One region of the Bradyrhizobium sp. LB11.1 genome, then DNA from elsewhere that is predicted to be linked to it. Evidence: predicted binding sites of a transcription regulator. Region 1 holds the regulator's gene; each other region holds the start of a gene.
The links. The regulator LexA, encoded in region 1, represses DNA repair genes until DNA is damaged. The targets are predictions, from matches to a motif close to TGTTCNNNNTGTGTTCNG.

Region 1 (7,733 bases):
GCACTGGCTCGGCTTCGATTGGGGCAAGAACCTGTTCTTCGCCTCGGATTATTTCGACCGCCTCTATGAATGGGCGGAGAAGCTGATCCGCGACGGGCTCGCTTATGTCGACGACCAGTCCCAGGAGCAGATCCGCCTCTCCCGTGGCACGCTGACCGAGCCGGGCAAGAATTCGCCGTTCCGCGACCGCTCCGCGGACGAGAATCTCGACCTGTTCCGCCGCATGAAGGCCGGCGAATTCCCGAACGGCGCGCGCGTGCTGCGGGCCAAGATCGACATGTCCTCGGGCAACATCAACCTGCGCGATCCCGTGCTGTATCGTATCCTGCACGCGCACCATCCGCGTACCGGCACCAAGTGGAGTATCTATCCGAGCTACGACTACGCCCACGGTCAGTCGGACGCCATTGAAGGCATCACCCATTCGATCTGTACGCTGGAATTCGAGGACCACCGGCCGCTCTACGACTGGTTCATCGAAAAACTGCCGGTGCCGTCCAAGCCGCACCAGTACGAAATGGCGCGGCTCAACCTGACCTACACGCTGCTGTCCAAGCGCGTGCTGACCCAGCTCGTGCGCGACGGCCATGTCGCGGGCTGGGACGATCCACGCATGCCCACCATGGCGGGCATGCGTCGCCGCGGTGTGCCGCCGGCGGCCTTGCGCGAATTCATCAAGCGCATTGGCGTGGCCAAGGCCAACAGCGTGGTCGATGTCGGCATGCTCGAGTTCTGTATCCGCGAGGAGCTGAACCGCACGTCGCAGCGGCGCATGGGCGTGCTGCGACCGCTGAAGATCGTGATCGAGAACTATCCGGAAGGGCAGACCGAAGAGCTCGAGGCGATCAACCATCCCGACGATCCGTCGGCGGGCACGCGCAAGGTCACGTTCGGCCGTGAACTCTATATCGAGCAGGACGACTTCATGGAGAACCCGCCCAAGAAGTTCTTCCGTCTGTCGCCCGGCAACGAGGTGCGGCTGCGCTACGCCTATTTCGTCAAGTGCACCGGCGTGATCAAGAACGACGCCGGCGACGTGGTGGAGCTGCGCTGCACCTACGATCCCGCGACCAAGGGCGGCAATGCGCCCGACGGCCGCAAGGTCAAGGCGACGATGCACTGGCTGCCGGCGGCGAATTCGGTGCCGGCGGAAATCCGCATCTACAACCAGCTGTTCGCCAATCCGAGCCCGGACGCCTCGAATTTCGCCGCCGATCTCAATCCGCAGTCGCTGGAGATTTTGGCCGACGCGCGGATCGAGGCATCGGTTGCGGAGAGCAATTCGACCGAGCCGATGCAGTTCGAGCGCCAGGGCTATTTCGTGCGCGACAAGGACTCGAGGCCGGGCAAGCCGGTGTTCTCACGCACCATCGGCCTGCGCGATACCTTCGCGAAGGAAGTCGCCAAGGGCTGACAGGGCATATGAGCAACGAGGCCGACACCATCGTTTCCGCCATCATCGCAAAATGGTGTGCCGGCTTCGCGACGCTCGATGCGGCCACACTGTCCTCCTTTTATTCGAGGAACGCGTTCTTCTTCGGCTCCAACCCGCAGCTTTATCGAGGCAGGGATGGCGTTGCCGACTATTTCAACGGCCTGCCGCGCTGGCGTAAGCCGAGCGCGGTGTTTTCCGAGGTGAACGCAGCGCAGGCCGGTCCGGGTCTGATCAACATGGCCGCGATCGTGTCGTTCGACCTTGCCGGTGAGCGGCCGGAGTTCTCCGTCAAGATGAGCTGGGTCATCTTGCGCGAGGACGGCGACTGGAAGATCGTCAACCACCATGCCTCGTCACGCGCGCCGTTGATCTGACGGGGCACACGGCATCGTCATCCCGGCGAAGCAACGAACGCGCTCCCCGCGCGTTGTGTGGGTCCCCAATTGAGGATTCCACCATGCAGAACATCGCAGAGCACATGGAAGTCATCGGCGCCGACGGCGTCCATGTCGGCACGGTCGACAAGGTCGAGGGCAACCGCATCAAGCTGACCAAGAAGGACAGCGGCGAGGGCAGCCACAAGGGCCATCACCATTTCATCGACAAGGGGCTGGTTGCCGGTGTCGAGGGCAACAAGGTCCGGCTGTCGGCCAAGGCGGATGTTGCGGTGACGATGGAAGAGGAAAAGTAGGCTGCGGCCCGTTCGTTCCTGATCCGTACCGCTATTCGGCGGCCTGCACGTTCCAGTAGCCTCTGCGCTCGTCGCGTATCGCAGGGTGTTGGGAATGGCGGAGCAGGGCCGGCCACCGCGTGCCTCGCAGGGTGTCGTCGGCGCGCCGATCGCAGGGACCTGGCCGACGACAGGCCGGACCGCGTCGGCCGGCGGCTTCGTGCCGACAGGCTTTGGCGTTTGGCCCGCCATCGTTGGAACGCTCCGCGAATGGGCAAAGGCCGAAGCCGGCGCGGGGCGACTATTCCCTTGGGTACCCATCGCCTTCGGCTGTGGCATCGCGCTCTACTTCGCAGCTGACCATGAGCCGGTGCTTTGGGTCGCTGCCGCGACGGCGGTCGTGCTTGCGTTCGGCGCCATGCTGTTGCGGCGAAGCCGGTGGTTTGCGCCGGCGATCATGATCGCGGCGGTCGCGGCCGGTTTTGCCATCGCAACCTGGAAGACGGCGCGTATCGCGCACACGGTGCTCGCAAAGCCGCTTTATTCCGTGACGCTGTCGGGCTTCGTCGAGACTCGCGACATCCGCGAACGCACCGACCGTTTCGTGCTGCGCGTCACCGCCATGGACGCGCAGCGCAGCGATGTGAAGCTGGAGCGCGTCCGCCTCTCCGTGCGCAAGGGGACGGCGCCCGACGTCGGCAGCTTCGTGCAGCTGAAGGCGCGGCTGATGCCGCCGCTCGCGCCATTGCGGCCGGGCAGCTACGATTTCTCGCGCGATATGTTTTTCCAGGGCATCGGCGCCTCCGGCTTCGCGATGGGGGCCATCACTTCTATCGCACCGCCTGACGCCGGCGGCGTGCAGTTGCGCTATGCCGCGGTCATGCAGGGCTTGCGCGATGCGATCGACGCGCGCATTCGCGCCACGCTCGACGGCGACAACCGCGCGATCGCGACCGCGCTGCTGACTGGCCGTCGGGATGCGATCACCACGCCCGTCAATGACGCGATGTTCATCTCCGGCCTCGGCCACGTTCTGTCGATCTCCGGCTATCACATGGCCGTCGTCGCGGGCGTTGTCTTCTTTGCGGTCCGCGCGCTGCTGGCGCTGATCCCGGGACTGGCGGTTGGCTTTCCCATCAAGAAATGGTCCGCCGCCGCGGCGCTGCTCGCGTCCGCATTCTATTTGCTGCTCTCGGGCGCGGAGGTTGCGACGCAAAGGTCGTTTTTCATGACCGCGGTGGTGCTGATCGCGGTGATGGTCGATCGCCGCGCCATCACGTTCCGCACCCTGGCGGTGGCAGCGCTGATCGTGCTCGCGGTCGCGCCGGAAGCGCTGGTGCACCCGAGCTTCCAGATGTCGTTCGCGGCGACGCTTGGGCTCGTCGCGCTGGTGCAGATCGGCATGCCGAACTTGTTCGCATCACCCGATCATTCGACGACTGCGCGGATCGCGCTATGGGGCGGCCGCGAGATCGCGATGTTGTTCATGGCCTCGATGATCGCGGGGCTTGCAACGACGCCCTATGCCGCTTTCCATTTTCATCGCGTCACGCCCTACGGCGTGCTCGCCAATCTCGGGGCGATGCCGGTGGTCTCGGCGCTGGTGATGCCGGCCGGGCTGTTGGGATTGCTCGCGGCGCCGTTCGGGCTCGACGGCGTGTTTTGGTGGTTGATGGGGATCGGCATCGACTGGATGATCGTGGTCACCCGCTGGGTGGCGGCGTTGCCGGGTGCTATCGGCCACGTCGGCGCCTTCGGCACTGCGCCGCTGGTCGCGGCAAGCCTGGGGCTCATCCTGATGGGCCTGTTGCGCACGCCGCTACGCTGGGCCGGCGCATGCGTGCTGGTGGCGGCAACGATCTGGGGTCTGTCGGTCCGGCAGCCCGACATTCTCATTGCCGGCGACGGCCACGCCGTCGCGGTGCGGGGCAGGGACGGGCAGCTGCATCTGATCAGGACGAGCAAGGACAATTTCCTGCTCAAGGAGTGGCTCGCGGCGGACGCCGACCCGCGCGATGCGGGCAGCGCCTCGCTGAGCGAAGGCGTGTCGTGCGACGAGTCCGGCTGCGTGACGCCGCTCCCCGACGGCCGCATGATTGCGCTGGCACTGCGTATCGACGCGCTGGCAGATGATTGCAGCCGTGCTGCACTGGTCGTGACGGCCCGGCCGGCGCCGCCGGATTGCGCCGCGATGGTGGTGGATCGGCCGCGTCTGGTGAGCCAGGGCGCGCTCGCGCTGACACGGCGTGGCGGCGGCTTTGCGATCGCGGCGGTGAGAGCGAAGGGCACAAGCCGACCCTGGTCGCCGGCAGCTGCCGGCGATGGAGAGTCCGGACTGGCCCTCATGCCACGATCGGCGGCTCCGCGCTCCAAAGACGCAACGCCATCGGAGGCCGACCTTCAGGCCGAGGATTGAGATCCACGCTTCAAGCGATTGGCAGACGCGGCGGCGTCGGGCGACTGTCAGCGGTGATCTGCGGCTTGTGCCCGCGCTCGCCGAGCGGCTGGGTCACGGGCAGCTGCAGCACGGTCGCGCGCTGGCCTTCGACCAGCTGTGTCACCAGCACGTATTTGCCGTCGGGGAATTCGATCGCGTCGTGATGGCGATCCGGAATGTGCGGATCGACCTTGCCGAACTTGCCGACGCGGGAGCTGATGGTGCGCGTCCAGATCCAGCGATTGTCGTAGCGGACGTTGTCGGCGAAGGCGAGCTCCGTTCCCGGCAGCAGGCAGACCGCGACCGACATGTCGGCTTCGGAAGCGAAGCCGCGCGTCGAGGTGCCGCGGAACGTTGTCGCGACGATCGTCTCGCCGACTTCTGCGGGACGCGTCGCGACGGCATGCAGGCTGTAGTCACACATCGGGTGCTCCTCAATCAGGATAGCAACCCGCGCCTCTGTCTCGGAGGCGCAGGCCTCTATCAGAGTGGAAGCCTGCAAGCGTCTGCTTGGTTGTGGGCAAATCTGCGGCTCGGGTCCGCAGCTTGCCATCACATTTTCTTTTTCAAATGCAGGAGGAACAAAGCCTGCGCTTGCGCATTCTTCGAGGCTCTCCGTCAGCAGTCGGCCGGTGCCGACCAGCCTGAATATTGCCAGGTCGGCTGCGTCTGCTGTTCGGCGGCATTGCGGGCACCGCGGAATTGTTCGCACGTGGCCCGCGACGCCCTGCGGGCGTGATGCTTTGGCTGCGACGCGAAAGCTTGTGACGCTGATGCTGCGATCAGCGCCATTGTGACGGCGCCCAAAATGATCTTGCGCATGGTTGTCTCCTCGGTCTCGCAAAGCCCTGCGAAGCGATCGGTGCTTCGTTGCGGCGTGCCGAGGATGTCGCGCCGGAGAGGTGGCCGGATAATCTGTGCGAAACCAGAAAGACTATCCAGCCGGAGCGGACAATCGTCCGCTCGAATTGTTGACGCGCGGCCTGCCGCCGGCAGGGCGCAACCGCCTCAGTATTTGCGATAAAGCCCGATGAGCTTACCCTGGATCTTCACCCGGTTGGGTGGAAGGATGCGGACCTCGTAAGCTGAATTCGCCGGCTCGAGCGCGATAGAGGCGCCTCGGCGGCGGAAGCGCTTCAAGGTTGCCTCCTCGTCGTCGATCAGGGCGACCACGATATCGCCGGTGTCGCAGCTCTCGTTGCGCTGGATCAGCGCCATGTCGCCGTCAAGAATGCCGGCGTCCACCATCGAATCGCCGCGCACCTCGAGCGCGTAGTGCTCGCCCGAGCCCAGCATGTCCGGCGGGACGCTGATGGTGTGGCTCCGGGTCTGCAAGGCCTCGATCGGTGTACCGGCCGCGATCCGGCCCATCACGGGCACCGCGACGGGACGCTCGCCTTCGTCGGCGGGCAGGCTGGAGGTCGTTCGCACCTTGCCGAGATTGCCCTCGATCACGCTCGGCGTGAAGCCGCGGCGGCTGCCGGCGGCGGCCTGGAGCTCAGGCAGCTTGATCACTTCAATGGCGCGAGCGCGGTTGGGCAGGCGGCGGATGAAGCCGCGCTCCTCGAGCGCAGTGATCAGACGATGGATGCCTGACTTCGAGCGCAGATCGAGCGCATCTTTCATCTCGTCGAAGGAGGGCGGCACGCCGCTTTCCTTCAGCCGCTCGCTGATGAACCGCAGGAGCTCGTATTGTTTGCGCGTTAACATCTCGACCAAAATCCCCCGGTTGATGTCGTCCGATTCCGAGACGCTGAATTCAGCAATAAGCCGCTACATGCTCGAAACAAATCATGAACGGACACTATATGTTCGATACATGTTCCGCAACTGCTTAATTTACCGTGAACGCGCTTAAGTTCGCGGAGCGCACGCGAACACAGCGGTCAGACGGGCAGTCGCAGCACCTCGCAAGGCGTGCCGGCTTCGGCTTTCGGCGCGAACGGCGCGCGCACGAGAAGTGCCTGTGCCGCAGCGAGATTCGCAAGCAGCGAGGAGTCCTGGTGATTGACGGGATGCGCTACCAGCGTGCCGTCATCACGCACATCGAGGCGCGCGCGAAGATAGTCCTCGCGCTGGTCGTTGGCGCCGACGTCGCGGCCGAGCACCGCGTGTTCGCGGCGATGGTGAACGACCGAACGGCCCGACAGCGCGCGAATCAGCGGCACCAGGAACAGGAACCCACAAACGTAGGATGACACGGGATTGCCGGGCAGGCCGATCACCCGCATCGCCCCGAGCTGCCCATTCATCATCGGCTTGCCCGGCCGCATGGCGATCTTCCAGAACGCCATCGAGATGCCTTCGGCTCTTAGTGCCTGCTGCACCAGATCGTGGTCGCCGACCGACGCGCCACCCGTCGTGATCAGGACGTCGGCGCCGGTTTCGCGGGCGCGGCGAATGCCGGCGGTGGTCGCCGCAAGCGTGTCGGCGGCAACCCCGAGGTCGACGGTGTCGGCACCCTCGCTGCGGGCAAGCGCATGGAGGGCGTAGCCGTTGGAATAGACGATCTGGCCATGGCCCGGCGTGCTGCCCGGCATGACCAGCTCGTCGCCGGTGGCGAGGATCGCGACCTTCGGGCGGCGCCGAACGGCAAGGCTCGGATGGTTCATGCCGGCGGCCAGCGCGAGATCGCGCTCGGTGAGCCGGACGCCCTTGCGCAGGAGCACGTCACCCTCGGAGAAGTCGATGCCGGCGGGGCGGATGTGCCGCCCGGTGACGCCTGCCTCCTTGATCGTGATGCGGTTGCCGTCTGCGAGGGTGTCCTCCTGGATCACGACTGCGTCCGCGCCCTCGGGCACGACGCCACCGGTGAAGATCCGCACGGCTTCGCCGGCACCGACAGTTCCTGCAAACGGCCGGCCGGCCGCGACTTCGCCAATGACGATGAGCTGCGCGTCGACCTCGGCCGCATCCGCTGCGCGGACGGCATAGCCGTCCATCGCCGACATGGCCTGCGGCGGCTGCGTCCGCCGCGCCGCGACGTCGCGCGCGAGCACACGATGGAAAGCCGCGTCAAGCGCGACCATTTCCTCGGCCATGGGCGCTGCACCCGCAAGCACTGCTGCAAGCGCATCGGAAACGGGCATCAAGGCCACGGCGAACTCCCGCTACAAGTCGAAAGACTCGGTCGGCAAGTTTCTAGCCGAGCGGGAGGGCGGACGCAAAAGGGCTATACTGGCGCGGAGCGT
Region 2 (7,733 bases), 120 kb from region 1:
CCGCGACCGGCCCGCAGACGTCATGGAGCATCTTAAGTCGCTCCTCGGTCGAGAACAGCGGCTTCTTGCCCGGATGGACCCCGACCGCGACCACCAGCCGGTCGCACAGGGAAACACTGTTCCGGACCACGTCCAGATGGCCGTTGGTGATGGGGTCGAAGGAACCTGGATAGAAGGCAATGCGCGGCATGGTCACGTCCTACCGCGCCCGGCCCGGCCCGGCAAGCCGGGCGGGTTCCGTGTCGGTTTCCTGCCGGTTTTTCCGTCAATCCATGTCGGAAGACCCCGATTTGTTTCGTCCTCGGAGCGTCCACGAAACAAAACGGGGCGCGAACGAAACCATTTCCGGCGTCGGCGAAGACGTCCGGAAGCTGGCCATGGTTACTAATCCACCCAACGAAATGACTGGCCGCACACTGGGCGTAGCGGCCGCATCACAGGGGACCGTCAATGATCAAGGCTCTTTCAGCGATCGCTATTGCTGCGTGTGTTGCTACCGCCCTCACCCTCCTGCCCGGTTTTGCTCCCACTGTTGAAGCGAGCGTCCCGCAGCCGCTTGCCAAGGCCGATCGGCTCGACATCAAGACCATCGGCAGGGATTGCTCGCAGCAGGCATGGCCGAACTTCGAGGCCTCCTGCCTGCGCCGCGCCGGCACCAAGGCTGAAGTCCGCGTCGCTCGCCTCGTGACGGCGGACCGCACCCCGTAGGCGGTTTGTCAGCTCGGCGTCATAAACCTCAAGACGAATCCCATGGATATTTGCGACGTCCCGTCGCAGACTGTGTGACGCTCGCGCCCCTCGGAATGGCCCAACGGGCGCGGTCCCATCGAGGGGTCGCATTTGTCCAGTACGCCCGCAGTCGCTTCCGGACATCATCCTGATCCGCTGCCGCTTGCCATGACCTTGGGCGCCCTCGGGGTGGTCTATGGCGATATCGGCACCAGCCCTCTCTATGCCCTGAGGGAAGCCGCCAAGGCGGCCGCGCACGGCGGCACCGTGACTCCCGAGGCTGTGCTGGGCGTTGCCTCCCTGATCCTGTGGGCGCTGCTGCTGATCATCTCGCTGAAATATGCGATGCTGATTCTGCGCGCGGACAATCGCGGCGAAGGCGGCATCGTCGCGCTTTTGGCGCTGCTGCATGCCCGCCACGCGCAACCCGGCACCTGGCGCGCGCACCTCCTGGTGGTTGGCCTGATCGGCGCCGCTCTGCTCTACGGCGACGGCGCGATCACGCCGGCGATCTCGGTGCTCTCCGCCATCGAAGGCCTCAAGGTCGACGCGCCCTCGCTCGCGCCTGTCGTCGTGCCCGTGACCATTGCGATCCTGGTCGGCCTTTTCATGATCCAGAGGCAGGGCACCGGCTTCATCGGCCGCATCTTCGGACCGGTGATGCTGGCCTGGTTCTTCGTGCTGGCCGCACTCGGCATCCACGGCATCGTCAAGGCCCCTGCGGTGCTGGCGGCGCTGAGCCCGCTCTATGCTTTCGATTTCCTGATCCATCAGGACTTTCACGTCTCCTTCGCGATCCTCGGCGCGGCCTTCCTGGCGGTGACCGGCGGCGAAGCCATGTATGCCGACATGGGGCATTTCGGGCGTCTGCCGATCCGGCTTGCGTGGTTCGCGATCTGCCTGCCGGCGCTGGTGCTGAATTATTTCGGTCAGGCCGCCCTCCTGATCACCAATCCCGGCATGATCGAGAACCCGTTCTTCCAGCTCTGTCCCGACGTCCTGCATTACGCGCTGGTCGCATTCTCTGCCGTGGCGACCGTGATCGCATCGCAGGCGATCATCTCCGGCGTGTTCTCGCTGACGCAGCAGTCGATCCAGCTCGGCTTCCTGCCGCGCATGCAGATCCGCCACACCACCAGCGATGCGATCGGTCAGATCTACGTGCCGCTGGTGAACTGGCTGCTCGCCGCCGCGACGCTCGGCGCGGTCCTGAGCTTCGGCACTTCGGACGCGCTCGCCGGCGCCTACGGTATCGCGGTCTCGCTCCTGATGGCGATCACCACGCTACTCGCCGCCCTCGTCGCGATCCAGTGGGGTTATTCGCCCTGGATCGTGGTCCCGGTGAACGGCTTCTTCTTCGTGATCGACGTGATCTTCTTCTCCGCCAACTCGATCAAGCTGTTCGAGGGCGGCTGGTTTCCGCTGCTGCTCGCCGCCCTCGTCGCCTTCCTGATGCTGACCTGGCGCGCCGGCGTGAAGCTGGTCGAGGCCGCGCGCGGCAAGTTGCGTCAGCCCGAGGAGGACCTGATCGAGACCGCGATCAACAAATGCAGCGCGCGCCTGCCCGGCACAGCCGTGTTCCTGGCCTCGGCACCGAACGGCGTGCCACTGGCGCTGACGCAATTCGTCAAGCACAACCACGTGCTGCATGAGCGCATCGTCCTCGTCACCGTGCTGATCGAGGAGATGCCGCACGTCGCAGATGAGAACCGCGCCGAGGTGATCGAGATCATCCCCGGCATTACCCGCGTGATCCTGCATTACGGCTTCATGCAAAATCCGACGATCTATGAGGGCCTGACGCTCGCCTGCCGCCAGGGCAAGTTGCCCGGTATCGACCTTTCCGACATCACCTATTATGTCGGCCGCGAGACCATCATCCCGAGCGAGGACATCCCGGGCATGTGGGTTTGGCGCGAAGGCCTGTTCGCCTTCCTCCAGCGCAACGCCGAACGCTCGGCCGCGTTCTTCGGCGTGCCGACCAAGCAGGTCGTGGAGTTCGGCACGGAGTTGGAGATCTAGGGCAAGTGCGTAGCCCGGATGGAGCGAAGCGTAATCCGGGTTTCTCGCCACGTATGCGGAGCCCCGGATTTCGCTTCGCTCCATCAGGGCTACGGGGGCTATCCGTTACTCCCCGCTTGGCTCTCCATTCGACCCGTTGCCGCTCTCGGCCTCCTCCGTGATGTGCTCGACCGAGACGACATGCTCGTCCTCGGCGGTGTCGAACACGATCACGCCCTGGGTCGAGCGGCCGGCGATGCGGATGCCTTCGACCGGGCAGCGGATCAACTGGCCCTTGTCGGTGACCAGCATGATCTGGTCGGCGTCCTCCACCGGGAACGAGGCCACCAGATTGCCGTTGCGGTTGTTGACGCTCATGGCGACGATGCCTTTGCCGCCGCGGCCCGTGGTGCGGTACTCGTAGGACGAGGTCCGCTTGCCGAAGCCGTTGACGGACACGGTCAGCACCACCTGCTCGGCCGCCGACATCTCGGCATAGCGCTCCTGCGGAAGCTGGAAGCTGCCTGAGGTCTCCTCGGCCTCGGCATCCACCGCCGGCTCCTCAGCCACAGCTTCGCCGGCGACCGCACGGCGCATCTTCAGGTACGCCGAACGCTCGTCCGAACTGGTCTCGACGTGGCGCAGGATCGCGAGCGAGATCACCTTGTCGCCCTCGCCAAGCGCAATGCCGCGCACGCCCATCGAGGTGCGCCCGGTGAACACGCGCACGTCGGTGACGGGGAAGCGGATGCATTGGCCGCCGGCGCCGGTCAGCAGCACGTCGTCATGCTCGGTGCAGATCTGCACGTCCACGATGGATTCATTGTCGTCGAGCTTCATGGCGATGATGCCGGAGCGGCGGACGTCGACGAAGTCGGACAGCTTGTTGCGTCGGACGTTGCCGCCGGTGGTCGCAAACATCACGTCGAGATTGGCCCAGGTCGATTCGTCCTCGGGCAGCGGCATGATGGTGGTGATGCGCTCGCCCTGTTCCAGCGGCAGGATGTTGATCAGCGCCTTGCCGCGCGCGTTCGGCGCGGCCATCGGCAGCCGCCAGACCTTTTCCTTGTAGACCTGGCCGCGCGAGGAGAAGAACAGCACCGGCGTATGCGTGGAGGCCACGAACAGGCGGCTGACAAAATCCTCGTCGCGGGTTTGCATGCCGGCGCGGCCCTTGCCGCCGCGGCGCTGGGCGCGATAGGCCGACAGCGGCACGCGCTTGACGTAGCCGGCGTGCGAGACAGTGACGACCATGTCCTCGCGCTGGATCAGGTCCTCGTCCTCGACCTCGCCTTCCTGCTCCATGATCACGGTCTTGCGCGGGGTGGCGAACTCGGCCTTCACCTCTGCAAGCTCGGTCTTGATGATCTCCAGGACGCGGGCACGCGAACGCAGGATGTCGAGATAGTCGGCGATCTCGCCGGCAAGCTTGTCGAGCTCTTCGCGGATCTCGTCGCGGCCGAGCGCGGTGAGACGCTGCAAACGGAGGTCGAGAATGGCCCTCGCCTGTTCCATCGACAGCCGGATTGTGCCGTTCTCGCTGATGCGATGGCGCGGATCGTCGATCAGCGTCAGCATGTCCTCGACATCCCGGGCCGGCCAGTCGCGCGACATCAGGGTGTCGCGCGCAGTGGTCGGGTCGGGCGAGGTGCGGATGACGCGGATCATCTCGTCGATATTGGCGACCGCGATCGCCAGACCGACCAAGATGTGAGCGCGATCGCGCGCCTTGGCGAGCAGGAATTTGGTGCGGCGTGTGACGACCCGTTCGCGGAAGTCAACGAAGATCGCCAGCAGATCCTTCAGATGCATGATCCGCGGGCGGCCGCTGTCGAGCGCCACCATGTTGACGCCGAAGCTCGTCTGCAGCGGCGTGAACCTGTACAGCTGGTTCAGCACCACATCCGGCACGGCGTCGCGCTTCAACTCGATGACAACGCGATAGCCGTCGCGGTCCGATTCATCGCGCAGGTCTCCGATGCCCTCGATCTTCTTTTCCTTGACCAGTTCGGCGATGCGCTCGACCATCGTCGCCTTGTTCACCTGGTAGGGAATCTCGGTGATGATGAGCGCCTCGCGCTCCTTGCGGATGGTCTCGATCGCGACCTTGCCGCGCATGACGATCGAGCCGCGCCCGAGGTGATAGGCGCTGCGGATTCCCTGGCGTCCGAGAATGACGCCGCCAGTGGGAAAATCCGGTCCCGGCACGATGTTGATGAGTTCATCGATCGTGAGCGCAGGGTTCTCGATCAACGCGACGCAGGCGTCGATGACCTCGCCGAGATTGTGCGGCGGGATGTTGGTCGCCATGCCGACCGCGATGCCGCCGGCGCCATTGACCAGAAGGTTCGGGAACTTGGCCGGCAGGACCGACGGTTCGGTCTCGTTGTTGTCGTAGTTCGGCTGGAAGTCGACGGTGTCCTTGTCGATGTCGGCCAGCAGGGCCAGCGCCGCCTTTGTCAGTCGCGCTTCGGTGTACCGATAAGCGGCCGGGGGATCGCCGTCGACCGAGCCGAAATTGCCCTGGCCGTCGATGAGCGGCACGCGCATGGAGAAGTCCTGCGCCATGCGGACCATGGCGTCGTAGATCGACTGGTCGCCATGGGGATGATATTTACCGATGACGTCGCCGACCACGCGGGCGGACTTGACGTACTTCTTGTCCGGCGTGTGCCCCTGCTCGTTCATCGAGTAGAGGATGCGGCGATGCACCGGCTTCAACCCGTCGCGCGCATCGGGCAGCGCACGCGCCACGATCACGCTCATGGCGTAATCGAGGTACGACTTCTTCATCTCCTCGTAGATCGAAACGGGGCGAATGTCGGAGGGTTGCGCCGGCTGGTCGCCGGGCTTGTTGTCGTCGTCAGCCAAGGGGGAATCCGGTGAGGTTCTATCTGGGAATCATATAGCGCATCGAGGCCCTGATAACCACCCTTGACGGCTTCCGGGAAGTGCTTTTTCCGACTGTTTTTCCAGAGACTTACGGGCGACGCGGCAGCGCCTTGGACGAGGTCCCGGCGAGGAGCCGGGAACCGCTGCCCAAGCCCCGAAGAACACGCTCTGCATGATGCGTCCCGGGACCGGCGTTAACAGGCCTGCCATCACCAGCGCCGGTGAACCGCCGGATCATGATCCGGCGGTGATCGGTTTACGCGATGTGCGTGCGCCCGCGTCACGCGAGCAGAGACCTGACCAGGGATTGAGACTGACTCGGCTGGCATCTCGAACGATGCGGACGCGCTGTTGTCCACCGAACAGGTCGAATGGGCCGACGTCATCTTCGTGATGAAGAAGACCCACCGGAACAAACTGAACCGGAAATTCCGCTCCAGCCTGAATGGCAAGCGGGTCATCCCCAACCCGCAGAAGGCCTCGCCTCAGAACGGGATGTCGTCGTCCATGTCGTTGTTGCGGCCGCCACCGCCGCCGGCGGCCACGGCACGGCGCGGTGCGCTGCTCACGGGACCGGAAGAGCCGAAATCGCCGCCCGGCTCGTCGCCGAAGCTGCCGCCGCCTCCCCCGCCGCCGCGGCCATCGAGCATCGTCAGCGTCGAGTTGAAGCCCTGGAGCACGACCTCGGTGGAGTATTTCTCTGCGCCCTGCTGGTCGGTCCATTTGCGGGTCTGGAGTGCGCCCTCGATGTAAACCTTGGCGCCCTTCTTCAGGTACTGCTCGGCGACCTTGCAGAGCCCTTCATTGAAGATCACGACGCGATGCCATTCGGTCTTTTCCTTGCGCTCGCCGCTGTTCTTGTCGCGCCAGGTCTCCGAGGTCGCGATGCTCAAATTCGCGATCGGCCGCCCGTCCTGGGTGCGGCGGATTTCCGGATCCTTGCCAAGATTTCCAACCAGAATGACCTTGTTGACGCTTCCCGCCATCGCCGCTCTCCACTCCAAATGCCACTGAATTTCGAAAGGCGCTCGCGCTGCCGCCTGTTGGGCCGACCCTATACGCTTACGAGCGCCGATCAGCCCGGTACGCCCTCGGTTATCCCCACATATAGCATTGACCAAAGATTTGTTCCAGATTTGTTCCTGCCGAAATTGACGGTTGCCGACGCCCACATGCCGGTCCCCAAATCGCTGTGCACGGCGCGATGAATAGGAACCGCCAAAGTTCCATGAAGCAGCGAAAAGCGAATAACATTCAGCATGTTAAGCGCACGTCGGTTCGCCCGCGAGTGTTGCATTCCGGAGACGGACTCTACCTCCGGATGGGGCTACGATTTCCTCGGAATTGGTTCATATGGGCGTCGCGCCTGCTTGACCGCTTCGCGGACAAAACTGGGGAGACTGCAATGAAGAAAATTCTGTTTGCTACAATCGGTACAGTTGCATTGGGCCTATCGGCTCCCGCGAGCGCGGCGGATCTCGCGGCGCGTCCGTACACGAAGGCTCCGCCGCCGATGGTCGCGGCCATCTACGACTGGAGCGGCTTCTACATCGGCATCAATGGCGGCTGGGGCACGAGCCGCAAATGCTGGGACTTCGTGACGCCGGCCGACGGCACGCTGGTCACGGATGGCTGCCACAACGCATCAGGCGGTACGGTCGGCGGTCAGGTTGGCTATCGCTGGCAGTCCAGCAATTGGGTGTTTGGCGTGGAAGGCCAAGGCAACTGGGCTGACTTCAGCGGAAGCAACATCAGCCCGACTGCCCCCGGCCAACAGGACCGTACGCGGATCGATGCCTTTGGCCTGATTACCGGCCAGATCGGCTATGCATGGAACAACGTCTTGCTCTACGTAAAGGGCGGTGGCGCAGTCGTGGGAGACAAATACGACCTCGTTGTCGCGCCAGGGCTCGTGGGTGAGGGCACGGTCTTCGGTTCGGCCCGCGAAACCCGCTGGGGCGGAACGGTCGGCGCGGGCGTCGAATTTGGCTTTGCCCCGAACTGGTCGGTGGGCTTCGAATACGATCATATTTTCCTCGGCACGCGTAACATCGACTTCACCTTTGCCGGCGCTTTCGTTCAGACCGAACGCGTCCACCAGGACGTCGATC
Region 3 (7,733 bases), on a different contig from region 1:
GCGCTGTTCGCGGCGTTCTCGGTCGCCTGTGCCTTCACCCACGATCTGCCGTCGATGATCGCGATGCGCGGCCTGCAGGGCTTTGCCGGTGGGGTGCTGATCCCGATGGCGTTCACGCTGGTGCTGACCAAGCTGCCGAAACCGCAACAGCCGGTCGGTCTCGCGATCTTCGCACTCTCCGTCACGTTTGCCCCGGCAATCGGTCCGACCATCGGCGGTTATCTCACCGAGAATTATGGCTGGCGCACCATCTTCTTCGTCAACGTGATCCCGACCGCCGTGATGGTGGCTGCGCTCTATCTCACGCTGGAGAAGCAGAAGATGCAGCTCGGCCTCCTGAAAGAGGGCGACTGGGCAGGCATCGTCACCATGGCGATCGGGCTGTCGGCGCTGCAGGCCGTGCTTGAGGAGGGCAACAAGGACGACTGGTTCTCCTCGCCCTTCATCGTCAAGCTCGCGATCATCGCGGCTGTCAGCCTCACACTGTTCGTCACGATCGAGCTCAACATCGAGAAGCCGCTGATCCGGCTGCGCCTGCTGATGCAGCGCAATTTCGGCTTCGGCACCGTCGCGATGACCATGGTCGGCTTCGCGCTGTTCGGCTCGGTCTACATCCTGCCCGCCTATCTCGGCCAGGCGCAGGGCTACAATGCCGAGCAGATCGGCAATGTGCTGGCCTGGACCGGGCTGCCGCAGCTCGTGCTGATCCCGCTGATCCCGAAGCTGATGCAGCGTTTCGACACGCGCTACATCGCGATCACCGGGCTTCTGATCTTTGCCTATAGCTGCTTCATGAACACGGGCATGTCACCGGATTACGCCGGCGACCAGTTCTGGATACCGAACATCGTGCGCGCGGTTGGACAGGCCATGGTGCTGACGCCGCTGACCTCGGTGCTGACGGGCGGCATCGCGCCGCAGGACGCGGCTGCGGCCTCCGGCATCAGCAACATGTTCCGCAACCTCGGCGGCGCGATCGGCACGGCGACGCTTGCCACCATCATCACCAAGCGCGAGCAGTTCCACTCCAACATCATCGGCCAGTCGGTCACGCTCGGCCGCGAGGAGGTCCGCAGCCGCATCGCGCAGATGACGGATTACTTCATGGCCCACGGCGTGCCCGACCTCAACGCCGCGCGGGAGCAGGCCATCATCGCGCTCGGCAAGACAGTGAAGCGCCAGGCTCTGGTGATGGGCTATTCAGACGCGTTTGCCGTGATCGGCGTGGTGCTGGTGGTCGCCGCAATCGCGGTGCTGCTGACGCGACGAGTGAAGGCGGCCGGCGGCAGCGGCGCGCATTAACAGCTTCGAAAACGAGGCTCGAAATTGCCCGCGGCCGTCACACTTGACGGCCGCCCTCTTTTGTGTTCCTTATTTGTTCCATTCTAGTTCTGGTTGTAGCGGAGTTCATTTCATGACGAATGACGCGCGCGGTGAGCGTGAGCCGGCTCAGCTCGTGATTTACAATGACGACGACACGCCCGACGAGTTCGTCATCGGAATGCTTCGCCAGGTCTTCGGCAAGACGGAGCGCGAAGCCGCCGCGCTGATGACGCAGATCGAGCGCGAGGACAAAGTCGCCTGCGGTCCCTACCCGCAGTCGGTTGCGGAGGCGCTGTTCAAGTCGGCCAAACAATATGTCTGGCTCGCCCAGCGTCCCCTGAAGATCACGATCGAAGAGATCAAGACGCCATGCGAGCTCTGCGGCAAGCCGAAAGGACAGACGGATGTTCGCATCGGCAGCCGTACCGTCTGGCTGTGCAGCGACTGCATTCGTGCGGCAGACACCATGAGCACGCCGAGAGAGCCGGACAAGGAGTTCGAGCACGCCTGCGACGTGCTGGACTGGCATTTTACCGGCGTCCCGCGCAGCAAGCTCGTGACCACGATCCGCCAGTTTCCCGGACATATGCGGGTCGATGTCCAGGCGGCGGTCGACCGGCTCTTTGGCAAGGCCATCCGGCTATTCGGGCTGAACGAGGAGCAGCGCTACGAGACGCTTTCGATTTCGCGGCTCCTCAAGAGCGGCCGCTATGCGGTCGCGATTGCTCCTCTGCAATACTCTGACGTCGACGTCGGCGAGAGGAGCCCGGCGAAGTGTCTGGATAACGGACTTTGGCTGTGTGAGCAGGATGGTCTCCACTATGCGGTTTTGCTCTCCGCCCACCGCGAATACAGTCGCGAGCCGGGAATTCGGATCGAGATCCTGGTGCCTGCGGGCACAGCTGGTGCAGCCCTGGTCCAGCAATGCTTCAGCGAGTTGGAAGAGGCCGTCCAGGCCGCACGGACCTATCGCAGCAAGATCCTGTCGCTCGATGCCGACTCCGATTATCGCGGGCGCTCGCGGGGCATCACCGTGCACCGATTGCCTCAGGTCGCACGCAACGAGGTGATCCTGCCTGAGCAGACCCTGCGGCTGCTCGATCGCAATGTGCTGACTTTCGTTGGCACCCGCGATCAATTGCGCCGGCTTGGGCAGTCAACCCGCAAGGGCATCCTCCTGTATGGCCCGCCAGGCACCGGCAAGACCCACACGATCCGCTATCTCGCGACGCATCTACCTGAACATACGACGCTGATTATCACGGCCGAGCAAATCGGCCTGCTCGGCGCCTATATGAGCCTGGCACGGCTGCTGCAGCCGTCGATGGTTGTGATCGAGGACGTCGACCTGATCGCCCGCGACCGCGATGACATGGGACCGTGCGAGGAATCCATGCTGAACAAGCTGCTCAACGAGATGGACGGGCTGAAGGAAGATGCCGACATCCTGTTTGTCCTGACCACCAACCGGCCGGAGGACCTCGAAGGCGCCCTTGCAGGTCGCCCGGGCCGCATCGATCAGGCGATCGAAGTGCCGCTCCCCGACGAAACCGGCCGCGGCAAGCTGGTCCGGCTCTACGGCAAGGGACTGCCGCTCGACGAGGCGGTCATTACCGAGGCCGCCCGACGCAGCGAGGGCACGAGTTGCGCCTTCATCAAGGAGTTGATGCGACGGCTGGCGCAGGCGAGCATCGCGCGCGATGGCGGCAACTCCGTCGTCTCAGCCGATATCGACGAGGCGCTCGACGACATGCTGTTCTCCGGCGGCCGGCTCAATGCGCAATTGCTTGGCGGCGCACAAGCGATGGCGGCGGGGTAAATCCACCGCCATAGCGCTCTGTTCGCACTGCCCCTACGGCGCGCAGCTGAAGCTCGCCGCGTCCGTCGCAGGGCCGGACTTGTAGTGCGGCCAGCCCGGCCAGCGGCACAGCGGCATCGCGCGGAGCGTCGCGAATGCAGGCGCCTCGACCTTCTGCTCGGTGACTTCGAGGTCACCGGGCGCCGTGCCTTTCTCGACCCAGTCGACCAGCGCGCTCAGCATGTCGACATTGGCGGGCGCGCCGGAGCCGACATGATCGACACCTGGCGCGGTGTAGAGCCGCGCGAACTCGGCGGTCTCGGTCTTGCCGAGCTTGCGCTCGACACTCTCGAAATAGCGGACGCCGGCATAGGGGCTCTGCGCATAGTCCGCCATGTGCTCCAGCATGATCAGCCGGCCGCCGCGGGCGCGGAAGCGGCTGAGGTCGGGATCGGTCGAATCCATCAGGCTCGAGACCTCGAGCAGCCGCGCCTTATGGTCCTCGACCTTGTAGGTGGTGACGTCGAGCTTGGGATCGCGCGCGAACACATATTGGATGCCGCCGGCGCCGTAGATCCAGGCAATGCCGTTGTTGGGCGCGGGCGGCTGCGCCGGCGGCGCGGTGCCGAGCCACCACGCCATCCAGCCGCCGGTCGGACCGATCGCCGGCGTGTCCTCACCCGACACGCCCCAGCCTGGATAGTCGTCGAGACCGTTGGCGAGCGTGAACGGGAATTTGTAGGTGGCATGCAGCGTATCGACGGCCTTGATCTGGGCGTCGGTGAGGCAATGATCGCCGCTCTTGCCGTCGGCGCAACGCAATGTCTCGACCTTGAACGCCGCCTTGCAAGCGACGGGGTCCTGGACCAGCGCGTCGTCGGATCCGTCCGCCTTGTCGCAGGCCGCTCGCACCGCATCGCCCACGAGCTTGACCTGCGCCGGATTGATCCAGCCCTCGCCCATGGTGACGAGACCGGAGCGGGTGCCCGCATGCTGCAAGCCGACCCAGTTGATGACGGGCACACGCGCAAAGATCCCGTCGAAATCGTCGGGATAGCGCTGCGCCATGGTCAGGGCTTCGCGGCCGCCTTCGGACGAACCCATGAAGTACATCTTGTCCGGCTTCTTGCCGTAGGCGCGCTGCATCAGCACGACCGCGGCGTCGCGCACCTTCTTGTAGGCGCGGTGGGCAAAATTCTCGAACGCTTCGTCGTTGAGCGCGAACAGCTGCGGCGGCTCGCCCGGCTTGGACTCATGACCGGAATCGGTGCCGTAGGTGACGAAGCCGCGCGCGAGCGGCGATGGCTTGTCGAAGGGATAGGCCGGCGGCAAACCGAGGCCGGTAATCAGCACGCCGTTGAAGCCACCGCCGCCATATTGCACCGAACGCCCGTTCCATTCGATGGGAAGATTGACCTGGAACTTGACCGGTGGCGCCTTGGGATCAACGGGCTCGATATGGCCGAGCACCTTGCAGAAGCCGGGATTGGCCGGCGTAATGCGCCCCGACGGCGTCGGCCCGCGCTCGGCGACGGCGAGCTGAGACCCTGTCTGCAACGTCGCGGCGTCGATCTTGACGGCATCGGGGTCGCCGACGAGCCCTTTGCAGACGGTATCCGCATCCTCGGCCAGCGTCGCGGCGGACGCGCCGGTCGCGCCCAGCGCAGCCGCCGTCCCCACCAGCCATGCGCACAGCTTTGCCCTCGTTCGCGTCATCGTTTCCACCCGGCGTTTTGCTCTGGTTCAATCCGACAGTCGGCTGCATTCAATGCAACCTTGGTCCTTGCGTCAATCGCTTCAGCTCAGAATGACCCAACCGCGCTGCCCAAGGCGATGACCGCCACCAGCGCCAGTAGCGACGTCACGATGCCAACCATCACGATGTCCAGATAGCTGTCGCGATGGCTCAGGCCGCAGATCGCGAGCAGGCTGACCACCGCACCGTTGTGCGGCAGAATGTCCAGCGTTCCCGAGCCAATCACCGCGACGCGATGCATCAACGCAAGATCGACGCCGGTGCGCGCGGCGAGCTCGACATAAGTTTGGCCGAGCGCATCGAGCGCGATCGTCAGGCCGCCCGATGCCGAGCCGGTCAGCGCCGCGAGGATGTTGGTCGCGACCGCGAGCGAGACCAGCGGGCCGCCTTCGATCGCGAGCACCCACTCACGCACCAACGCAAACGCCGGGAGCGCGGCGACGACCGCGCCAAATCCGACCAGGCTCGCGACACTGAATGCAGGCAGCACCGACGCATTGGCGCCGGCATCCATGGTTTGGCGCAACGCCGGCAGGCGCGACCAGTTCAGCACGATGGTCGTGACGATGGCAGCGGTCAGGGCGACCGCGACCGACCACACGCCCGCAACCGCGGCAAGCGACGTACCGCCAAAGCGCTGTTCAGCGAGATAGGAGACGTCGAGGCGCGGCAACACGACGAGCGACATCGCGAGATTGACGACGACAACGACGACCAGCGGCAAGATGGCGCTCACGACCGGCGAGGGCACGCTGCTGCGACGGCCGTGCTTCAACTCCGCCGGATCGAACTCGCGTGCCGTCGTCGCGCGTTCGCGCACGAGTTCGTCGGACGCAGCGCGCTCAGTTGCATCCTCGACGTCATCACCATAACCCTCGCCGGCGCGCCGGGCCTTGGCCTCGGCGCGATGCAGCCACCACAATCCCGTGCCGAGCATGATGAGGGAAGCAATGATGCCGAGGCCAGGTGCAGCAAACGGCGTCGTACCGAAGAACGGCATCGGGATCGCATTCTGGATCGAGGGCGTGCCCGGCAGGGCCGACATGGTGAAGGTCGACGTGCCCAGCACGATCGTTGCCGGAATCAACCGGCGCGGAATTGCGGCGGCACGAAACAGCGAGCGGGCCATCGGCACGATAACGAAGAACGCGACGAACAGGCTGACGCCGCCATAGGTAACCAGCGCCCCCGCCAGCACCACGGCCAGGATCACGCGCCGCTCGCCGAGACGTTTCGCCATGAAACCGGCAACCGACGTGACCGCGCCGCTATCGTCCATCAGTTTGCCGAAGACGGCGCCGAGCAGGAAGATCAGGAAGAACTGCGCCAGAAATCCCGCGGCATTCACCATGAAAACCTGAGTCAGATTCGCCAGCAGCGGCTCGCCGCCGAACAGCGCAGCAACGAGCGCGGCGAGCGGCGCAAGCAGCAGCACGCTCCAGCCGCGAAAGGCGAACAGGACGAGCAAGCCGAGCCCGACGAAGAGGCCGAGAAGCCCCATGCCTCAGCACTCCGCCAGGAGAACATCGAGATCGGCCGTCGATTGCCGGCCGATGTCCGCGCCGTGCTCGTCGAGGAACGTCGCAGCCGCCTGGCGTCCTTCAGCGCGCAGCATCGAGACGAACTCCCATTCGGCGTTGAGCTTGGATGAGGCGCCGAACTTCGCCAGCATGTCGCTCTTGACCCGGTGCGTCCGCATCTTCGCCCAGCGCGCACCCTCGCCGCTGCCGGGATCGGCGGCCTGACGCAGCAGCGCGATCATGCGCAACTCCTTCATCAGCGGCGAATTGAAGGAGATCTCGTTGAGCCGATTGAGGATCTCAGCGGCCGTTCGCGGTTGTTCGAGCGTTTCAGTCGGATTGATCTGCACCAGGATGGTGTCGTGCGCGTCGCTTTCGCGGATGAGCGGCGTGATCGTGGGATTACCCGCGAAGCCGCCGTCCCAATAGGCCTCGCCGTCGATCTCGACCGCACGGAACATCGTCGGCAGGCAGGCCGATGCCAGCAGCACGTCGGCCGTGATCTCCGCGTTGCGGAAGATGCGCCCCCGGCCGGTCCGCACCCGCGTCGCGGTGATGAACAGCTTGATCGGCGACCGCGCGAGCCGTTCGAAATCGATGCTCTCGGCCAGAACCTTGCTCAGCGGATTGTAGCCGGTCGGATTGAGATCGTAAGGCGAGAGCACGCGCGACATCAGATCTGTCAGGATGTAGGCGGGCGACGTGTCGAGGGTCCAGCGCCCCATCAGGCGATCAAGCGGCGAGCGCTGCAGCGGGCTAAAGGCCGCGGCCTTCGAAACGCGTCGCCAGTATTGTTCGAGCGCGCCTCGCGCACCTTCGGCGCCGCCGGCGGCCCATCCATCCGCCAGCACGGCCGCGTTCATCGCACCTGCGGACGTTCCTGAGATCGCGGCAATGGTCAGCCACTTCTCCTCGAGGAGGCGGTCAAGCACGCCCCACGTGAAGGCGCCGTGCGAACCGCCGCCTTGAAGCGCGAGGTCAATCAGTACGGCGTCCCGTTCCATGGCGGCCCTCACGCGACTGAAGCTCAAATTCGACGCAATTTGTCGCACGCCGAGATGACGACAGTTTAGAGAGTCTTGGCAGCAGTATGCAACCGTAACGTGACGGCGGCCTAGTGCTCGAACACCAGCCGCGCCCCGATCGTACCTTCGAGCGCGCGAATCTGCGCCAGCAGCGCGCCTGAATCATGGCCGCCGAGATCGGCATCGAGCACGACGTAACCGAGGTCGCCTGCCGTCTCCAGATATTGCGCGGCGATGTTGATGTCGCGCTGGAGGAAGACCTCGTTCAGCCGGCGCAGCATGCCCGGCACGTTGCGATGGACGTGGCTGAA
Region 4 (7,733 bases), 110 kb from region 1:
CACAGCGTCCGATCCTGCTTCCGACGCACGGAAGTCAACACAGAAACTGGGACTGGGATTTCTTGACTATGAAGAAGATTTTGTTGGCTTCGGCCTGTCTGCTCGCCCTCACTGGCGCCGCTTCGGCTGCCGATCTGGCGGCGCGCCACTACACCAAGGCTCCGGTGGCCATGGCGTCGGTCTACAACTGGACCGGTTTCTACCTCGGTATCGTCGGCGGCGGCGCCTGGGAAGACTCGAACAGCCCCAGGATGCAGGGCGGCTTCGTCGGCGGCACCGCCGGCTATAACTGGCAGACCGGCAACGTCGTGTTCGGCCTCGAAGCCGATGGCTCCTGGGCTGACGTCAGCGCTTCGGCCTCCGCGCTCGGTATCACCGTGTCGTCCAAGACCGACGCGCTCGGCACCGTTCGCGGTCGCATCGGCTACGCCGTCAACAACGTGCTGTTCTACGGCACCGGTGGTTACGCTTGGATCGACAACAAGCTCAGCGTCAGCGCGCTCGGTGCGACCGTCTCCGACAGCAAGTTCCACTCGGGCTGGACCGTCGGTGCCGGCGTTGAGGCGTTCATCGCTCCGCAGTGGTCGGTCAAGGGCGAGTACCTCTATCGCAGCCTCGGCAGCGAGACCTATTTCGGTGGCCTCGGCGTCCCCGTGACGACCGGCACGCTCAACTTCCACACTGTGCAGTTCGGCGTGAACTATCACTTCAGCGGCCCGGTGGTTGCCAAGTACTAAGTTCAAGGACTGAGCTTAGGCTCGAACGCCATTACGTTACGAAAGGCCGGCCTAGCGCCGGCCTTTTTGTTTGGACGGGCAGGTCCCGCGCAATTCCGCGCGCTCGCTCCTGCCAAATGCCGCCAACGGCCGAACAATCCGTTGACGATTCGCAAGTCCCTCTGGAAATCCGTCTCCGTTCTTCCTACGTTCGCTGACAACCCCATCGGCGCCGATCCCGGTTCCGGGCAAAGCGCGCCTCCAGCGTTGGCGCGATCGCGGACCTTTGGGATTCCTTGAGGGCAACTCGGATGGATGAAGTGATCAAGGCGAAGCGCCAACAGCAAAACGTGGGCTCCAGCCTGCACGCAATTTCGATCCGTGGCGCGCGCGAGCACAACCTCAAGAACATCGACGTCGAGATTCCCCGCGACAAGCTCGTGGTGTTCACCGGCCTCTCGGGTTCCGGCAAATCATCGCTCGCCTTCGATACCATCTACGCGGAAGGCCAGCGCCGCTACGTCGAGTCGCTCTCGGCCTATGCCCGCCAGTTCCTCGAGATGATGCAGAAGCCTGACGTCGACCAGATCGACGGGCTGTCGCCGGCAATCTCGATCGAGCAGAAGACGACGTCGAAGAACCCGCGCTCGACCGTTGGCACCGTGACCGAGATCTACGACTACATGCGCCTGCTCTGGGCGCGTGTCGGCGTACCCTATTCGCCGGCCACCGGACTTCCGATCGAAAGCCAGACCGTCTCGCAGATGGTCGATCGCGTGCTGGCGCTGCCCGAAGGCACCCGCCTCTATCTGCTTGCGCCGGTCGTGCGCGGCCGCAAGGGCGAGTACCGGAAAGAGCTCGCCGAATGGCTCAAGAAGGGCTTTCAGCGCGTCAAGATCGACGGCACCTTCCACGAGCTTGCGGAGGCGCCGACGCTGGACAAGAAATTCCCGCATGACATCGACGTCGTGGTCGACCGCATCGTGGTGCGCGCCGATATCGGCCAGCGCCTCGCCGAAAGTTTTGAGACCGCGCTGAAGCTCGCCGAGGGCCTCGCAGTTATCGAATATGCCGATGCACCGGCTGCTGCTGCGCCTGCCGAAGAGAAAGAGAAAAAGAAGACCGCAAAGATCCACGACAAGAGCGGGCCCGAGCGCATTCTGTTCTCGGAAAAATTCGCCTGCCCGGTCTCCGGCTTCACCATTCCCGAGATCGAGCCGCGTCTTTTCTCGTTCAACAATCCCTATGGCGCCTGCCCGGCCTGCGGCGGCCTCGGCGTCGAGCAGCATGTCGACGAAGACCTCGTCATCCCCGACAAGGAACTCGCGATCGGCAAGGGCGCGATCGCGCCCTGGGCCAAATCGTCGTCGCCTTACTACACGCAGACGCTGACGGCGCTCGGCAAGCACTACAAGTTCACGCTGACCACCAAATGGAAGGATCTGCCCAAGAAGACCCAGAACGCGATCCTCCATGGCTCCGGCGAGGACGAGATCAAGTTCTCCTACGAGGACGGCGTCCGCTCCTACGACACCAAGAAGCCGTTCGAAGGCGTCATCACCAACATCAATCGCCGCTATCGGGAAACCGAGAGCGAGTGGGCCCGCGAGGAGCTCTCAAAATATTTCCACGACGTCCCCTGCGGCGCCTGCAACGGTTTCCGGCTCAAGCCCGAGGCGCTCTGCGTCAAGATCGGCGGCAAGCATGTCGGCGAGATCTCGGAGCTGTCGGTCAAGAACGCCGGCGCATGGTTCGAGACCGTGCCGGAGGCGTTGAATGCGCAGCAGAACGAGATTGCCGGGCGCATCCTCAAGGAGATCCGCGAGCGGCTCACCTTCCTGCTCGACGTCGGCCTCAACTACCTCACGCTGTCCCGCTCCTCCGGTACGCTCTCCGGCGGCGAGAGCCAGCGCATCCGCCTGGCCTCGCAGATCGGCTCGGGACTGACCGGCGTGCTCTATGTGCTGGACGAGCCGTCGATCGGCCTTCACCAGCGCGACAACGCCCGCCTGCTCGATACGCTCAAGCGGCTGCGCGACCTCGGCAACACCGTGATCGTGGTCGAACATGACGAAGACGCCATCCTACTCGCCGACCACGTCCTCGACATCGGCCCCGGCGCCGGCATGCATGGCGGCCACATCATCGCCGAAGGTACGCCCGCCGAGATCATGCGCAACCCGAAATCGCTCACCGGCAAATATCTCACCGGCGAGCTTGAGGTCGAGGTGCCGGAGCGGCGTCCGCCGAACCATCGCCGCACCATCAAGGTGGTGAACGCGCGCGGCAATAATCTCAAGAATGTCACCGCCGAAATTCCGCTCGGTCTGTTCACGGCCGTCACCGGCGTGTCCGGTGGCGGCAAGTCGACGCTTCTCATCGACACGCTCTACAAGGCCATCGCCCGCAAGCTGAACAACGCCAGCGAAGGCGCAGCACCGCACGACCGCATCGAGGGCCTGGAGCATATCGACAAGATCATCGACATCGACCAGTCGCCAATCGGCCGCACCCCGCGGTCGAATCCGGCGACCTATACCGGCGCCTTCACGCCGATCCGCGAATGGTTCGCCGGGCTCCCGGAGTCGAAGGCGCGCGGCTACGAGCCCGGCCGCTTCTCCTTCAACGTCAAGGGCGGCCGCTGCGAGGCCTGCCAGGGCGACGGCGTCATCAAGATCGAGATGCACTTCCTGCCCGACGTCTACGTCACCTGCGACGTCTGCAAGGGCAAGCGCTACAACCGCGAAACGCTGGAGGTCCTGTTCAAGGGCAAGAGCATCGCCGACGTGCTGGACATGACCGTCGAGGAAGCAGCCGAGTTCTTCAAGGCGGTGCCACGCGTGCGCGAAACCTTCCAGACCCTGCACCGCGTCGGCCTCGACTACATCCACGTCGGCCAACAGGCCACGACCCTGTCGGGCGGCGAAGCGCAACGCGTCAAGCTGGCAAAAGAGCTGTCGAAGCGCGCCACCGGCCGCACGCTCTACATCCTGGACGAGCCGACCACCGGCCTGCACTTCCACGACGTCAAGAAGCTCTTGGAGGTGCTGCACGAGTTGGTCGCGCAGGGCAACACGGTCGTCGTCATCGAGCACAATCTCGAAGTCATTAAGACCGCAGACTGGGTCATCGACCTCGGCCCCGAAGGCGGCGACGGCGGCGGCGAGATCGTCGCCTGGGGCCCGCCGGAGGACATCGTGAAAGCGCAGCGGAGCTATACGGGCAAATTCCTGGAGCCGGTGCTGAAGAAGGCGCGGAAGCCGAAGCGAAGGAGCACGAGCGAGGCGGCGGAGTAGCTCGAAGCCGCGTAGCGCGGATTAGCGAAGCGTAATCCGCCACCGCTCTTGTGAGACGCAGGATCCGGGGAAGACCGCCATGTCCGCAGGCCTCGTGCAAACCTACCGCGCCTTCGCCCACAACAATGCCTGGGTGAACCATCGCCTGCTCACCGCCTGCTCACCGCCTGCACCGGCCTGAGCCAGGCTGATTTCGAAGCCCATCGAACCGGATTCTTCCCGAGCCTTCAACGCACGCTGAACCACATCTACGTCATCGATCTCTTCTACATCGATGCGCTCGAAGGCGGCTGGCTCGGGCCATGCGCCTGGGAAAACGAGGTGCCGTGCCGCTCACTGTCCGAGCTGAAGCTGGCCCAGGCCGCCATGGACAAGCGCTTGCTCGCCGTCTGCGACGCGCTGACACCTGAGCTTCTCGACGGCCTTGTCCGGATCAACCGCGACACGAGCGTCCAGATTGAACGCCGTGACCGACTGCTGATGCATCTGTTTCAGCACCAAATCCATCACCGCGGACAGGCGCATGCCATGCTATCCGAAACCAACGTCGCACCGCCCCAGCTCGACGAGTTCTTCGCCGAGGGAGAAGCACCACTCAGGGCCGCCGAGTTCTCCGAACTCGGATGGACCGAAGCGACCGTGTGGAAAGCCTAGCGGTGTAACTTCTCCTCCATGCCCTACTCCCTCGCCATCTTCGACCTCGACGGCACGCTCGTCGACAGCTTCCCCTGGTTCCTCCGCACCATCAACGACGTCGCCGATCGCTTCGGCTTTCGGCGCGTCACGGATAAGGACGTCGAGGGGCTGCGGCATGCGTCGACGCGCGAGATCCTCAGCCGGCTTGAGGTGCCCTTGTGGAAACTGCCTGCGATCGCGCGGCATGCGCGGCGGCTGAAGGGCGAAGCCGCGGCAGAGATTTCGCTGTTTCCGGGCGCCGAGCCGATGCTGCAGACGCTGGCGGAGAACGGCGTGCAGCTCGCGCTGGTGACATCGGACAGCGAGGTCAATGCGCGAGCGAAGCTCGGTGTATCAGCCGTGCTGTTCTCGCATTTCGACTGCGCGGCTTCCGTGTTCGGCAAGCCCGCGAAATTTTGCCGGGTGATCCGGCGCGCGGGCGTTGCCCCGCAAAACGTCATTTCGATCGGCGATGAGGTCCGCGACATCGAGGCGGCGCGTGCGGCGGGCATTGCCTGCGGCGCGGTGAGCTGGGGCTATGCGGCGCCGGCCGCGTTGCAGGCGCTTGCGCCCGATTACATGTTCGCGCAGATGGATGAGATCGCGGATGCGGTCTGCCGGGCGCCGGCAAAAGCCTGATCCGCAATCGCCCCGAGGAGACGGTGATGACGCTCACGGATACAAACCGCCTCAAACTCCTCACCCCGCCGGTGGGCCGATTGCGTGTCGTGCTCGACACCGACACCTACAACGAGATCGACGATCAGTTCGCGCTGGTGCAGATGCTGCTATCGCCCGAGCGGTTCGACGTCGAGGCGATCTACGCCGCGCCGTTCTTCAACGCACGTGCGGACAATCCCGGCCACGGCATGGAGCTGAGCTATCAGGAAATCCTGCGCCTGCTGGAGCGCCTGAACGTCGCAGCCGAGGGCCTCGTTCATCGCGGCGTCACCGACTATGTCGGTTCGGCCAAGATGGCGCAGCCAGCGCCTGCCGTCGACGACCTCGTGGCCCGGGCGCGCGCGGGCTCGCCCGACAACCCGCTCTATGTCATCGCCATCGGCGCCATCAGCAACGTCGCCTCCGCGCTACTCAGGGCGCCTGATATCATCGACCGGATCGTCGTGGTCTGGCTTGGCGGTCACGCGCTGGAATGGCCTGATACGATCGAGTTCAACCTCAAGCAGGACGTCGGCGGCGCGCAGGTGCTGCTCGACAGCGGCGTCTCGCTCGTGCTGGTGCCGTGCAAGGGCGTTACCTCGCGCCTTCACTCGACGGTGCCGGAAATCGAGCGCTACGTCGAACCGCATGGCAGCATCGGCGCGTTCCTCGCTCAGAGATTCAAGGAGTATGCGCCGGATCACATGGGCTGGGCCAAGGAGATCTGGGACATGGCGCCGGTCGGCTGGCTGCTCAATCCATTGTGGGCACCGAGCGTGATCATCCCTGCCCCGGTTCTCACCGAACAGATGACCTGGAGCGTCGATCGCCGTCGCCATCCGATCCGCTACGTGACCTATGTGGATCGCAATCCGATCCTGAAGGACTTTTTCGTAAAGCTGCGAGATTTTGCGGCATCGAAGGTGCCGTAGGGTGGGCAAAGCGGAAGCGTGCCCACCATTGGTGCCGAGACAACGGAGAGACGGTGGGCACGGCGCGGCGGGAGCGCCGCTCGCGACCCACAAACCCTTACGTTGCCCGGCGGGCAAAACACGCCAGATGATGGTCAACGCTCTCCAGGCAAAATAATTCGCTTTACGCGAATTCGGAAATATATCATATTCCGACCATCCCAACCCGGCCGAGGGGCGCATCGCGATCGTCACGACACGCGGGATGGGACGTGGTGGACGCGGGCCGCATCGGCGCGAAGGTGGTTGCAGGGCGGGTCACTCCGTGAGCGATCGCCGCGCGCGCACGACCGGTGCAGCCTGCGTACGGCAAAATCGTGTGGTCCTGGCGCCCGGGGTCTGTGCGCCAAGTCTTGCGGTGACGGGTGTTGCCCAACCGGGCGCATGCGTCAGCCATCTGCAAGGCGACGGGGGCAATAGTGCATCGCTCCCCGGGGAGAGCGCGACATAAGCCGTCAAACCACTGCGCAGGGAAGGCCGGATGTTTGGCTTCACCTGTATGCCGCTGTGCAGCCTCTTGTAGCGCAATCATTGCACAGTGGACCGCGGGTGCCAGCCGGCACCCGGCCTTCCCTGCGCCCTCGGCACCCTTTCGAGGGCTGCAACTGCCGCAAAGCTCGGGCACGATGTGCCGCGAGGATGAAAGCCCGTGTTCGCGATCTCAAACTTTTTACTAAAACACGAAGCTTGCAGGTGGCTTGCCGGAGAGGTCCACGCGATGCGGCACTTGGGCGCAAGCGGCACCTAAAGTTGTCACTCGGAATCACAGCAATGAATTGTAACAATGTTTCTGCCTGCTGGCATGACGCCAGCACCCGCCTTGCGACCCGGCAATGATTGACGGACGTCCAGGACCCCGCCGAGCCGTCAGGAATTCCCCATGGTGTCCACATATTTTGGCTATAGCTACGTCGCGCGCAATCTCGCGCAGTCCCTGACACGGGTGGCGCAGCAATCGGACGTATCGCGCGATGCCGCCTATTACAAAGCCAACATCGGCAAGGTGCACAGCGTTGACGATCTGATGAACGATTATCGCCTGTATCATTACGTCACGAAAGCCTATGGCCTGGAGGACATGGCCTACGCCAAGGCTTTCATGAAGAAGGTGCTGCAGAGCGATCTCTCGGACTCCAAGAGCTTTGCCAACACGCTGATCGACAAGCGTTACCGGGATTTTGCCGCGGCTTTTTCCTTCGGCGGCGGTGAAACGAAGGTTGCGCAATCGGACAACCAGACCGACGACATGATCGGGCTGTACACGGCAGCCATGAAGAGCAACGTCGATGCCGTTGCCGCCGACACGAAATACTACAACGCCACGATCGGCACAGTGACCGGCGCCGACCAGCTTCTCAACGACGACCGGCTTCGCAACTATGTCGCCTCGGCATTCGGGATCGATCAAAGCGAGT

Region 2: ABIA96_RS16400 (single-stranded DNA-binding protein) is a predicted target of LexA. The motif match lies at 6,749-6,766, and genes of this name have one in related genera.
Region 3: ABIA96_RS19070 (ATP-dependent Clp protease adaptor ClpS) is a predicted target of LexA. The motif match lies at 1,366-1,383, and genes of this name have one in related genera.
Region 4: uvrA (excinuclease ABC subunit UvrA) is a predicted target of LexA. The motif match lies at 914-931, and genes of this name have one in related genera.

The regions. Positions count from the first base shown of each region.
Region 1 covers NZ_JBEPTH010000005.1:320,022-327,754, forward strand. Annotated here, with positions in the region: gene ABIA96_RS15800 (glutamine--tRNA ligase/YqeY domain fusion protein) at 1-1,414, shown strand, start outside; gene ABIA96_RS15805 (nuclear transport factor 2 family protein) at 1,423-1,809, shown strand; gene ABIA96_RS15810 (DUF2171 domain-containing protein) at 1,893-2,126, shown strand; gene ABIA96_RS15815 (ComEC/Rec2 family competence protein) at 2,221-4,521, shown strand; gene ABIA96_RS15820 (hypothetical protein) at 4,532-4,966, opposite strand; gene ABIA96_RS15825 (hypothetical protein) at 5,161-5,364, opposite strand; gene lexA (transcriptional repressor LexA) at 5,551-6,252, opposite strand; gene ABIA96_RS15835 (molybdopterin molybdotransferase MoeA) at 6,429-7,640, opposite strand.
Region 2 covers NZ_JBEPTH010000005.1:440,174-447,906, reverse strand. Annotated here, with positions in the region: gene coaD (pantetheine-phosphate adenylyltransferase) at 1-190, opposite strand, end outside; gene ABIA96_RS16415 (hypothetical protein) at 451-708, shown strand; gene ABIA96_RS16410 (potassium transporter Kup) at 898-2,751, shown strand; gene gyrA (DNA gyrase subunit A) at 2,857-5,601, opposite strand; gene ABIA96_RS16400 (single-stranded DNA-binding protein) at 6,108-6,608, opposite strand; gene ABIA96_RS16395 (outer membrane protein) at 7,028-7,733, shown strand, end outside.
Region 3 covers NZ_JBEPTH010000006.1:414,779-422,511, forward strand. Annotated here, with positions in the region: gene ABIA96_RS19065 (DHA2 family efflux MFS transporter permease subunit) at 1-1,302, shown strand, start outside; gene ABIA96_RS19070 (ATP-dependent Clp protease adaptor ClpS) at 1,415-3,142, shown strand; gene ABIA96_RS19075 (tannase/feruloyl esterase family alpha/beta hydrolase) at 3,176-4,837, opposite strand; gene ABIA96_RS19080 (GntP family permease) at 4,924-6,378, opposite strand; gene ABIA96_RS19085 (patatin-like phospholipase family protein) at 6,382-7,401, opposite strand; gene serA (phosphoglycerate dehydrogenase) at 7,512-7,733, opposite strand, start outside.
Region 4 covers NZ_JBEPTH010000005.1:432,220-439,952, reverse strand. Annotated here, with positions in the region: gene ABIA96_RS16390 (outer membrane protein) at 69-737, shown strand; gene uvrA (excinuclease ABC subunit UvrA) at 1,028-4,012, shown strand; partial or broken gene ABIA96_RS16380 (DinB family protein) at 4,092-4,666, shown strand; gene ABIA96_RS16375 (HAD-IA family hydrolase) at 4,685-5,326, shown strand; gene ABIA96_RS16370 (nucleoside hydrolase) at 5,353-6,279, shown strand; gene ABIA96_RS16365 (DUF1217 domain-containing protein) at 7,199-7,733, shown strand, end outside.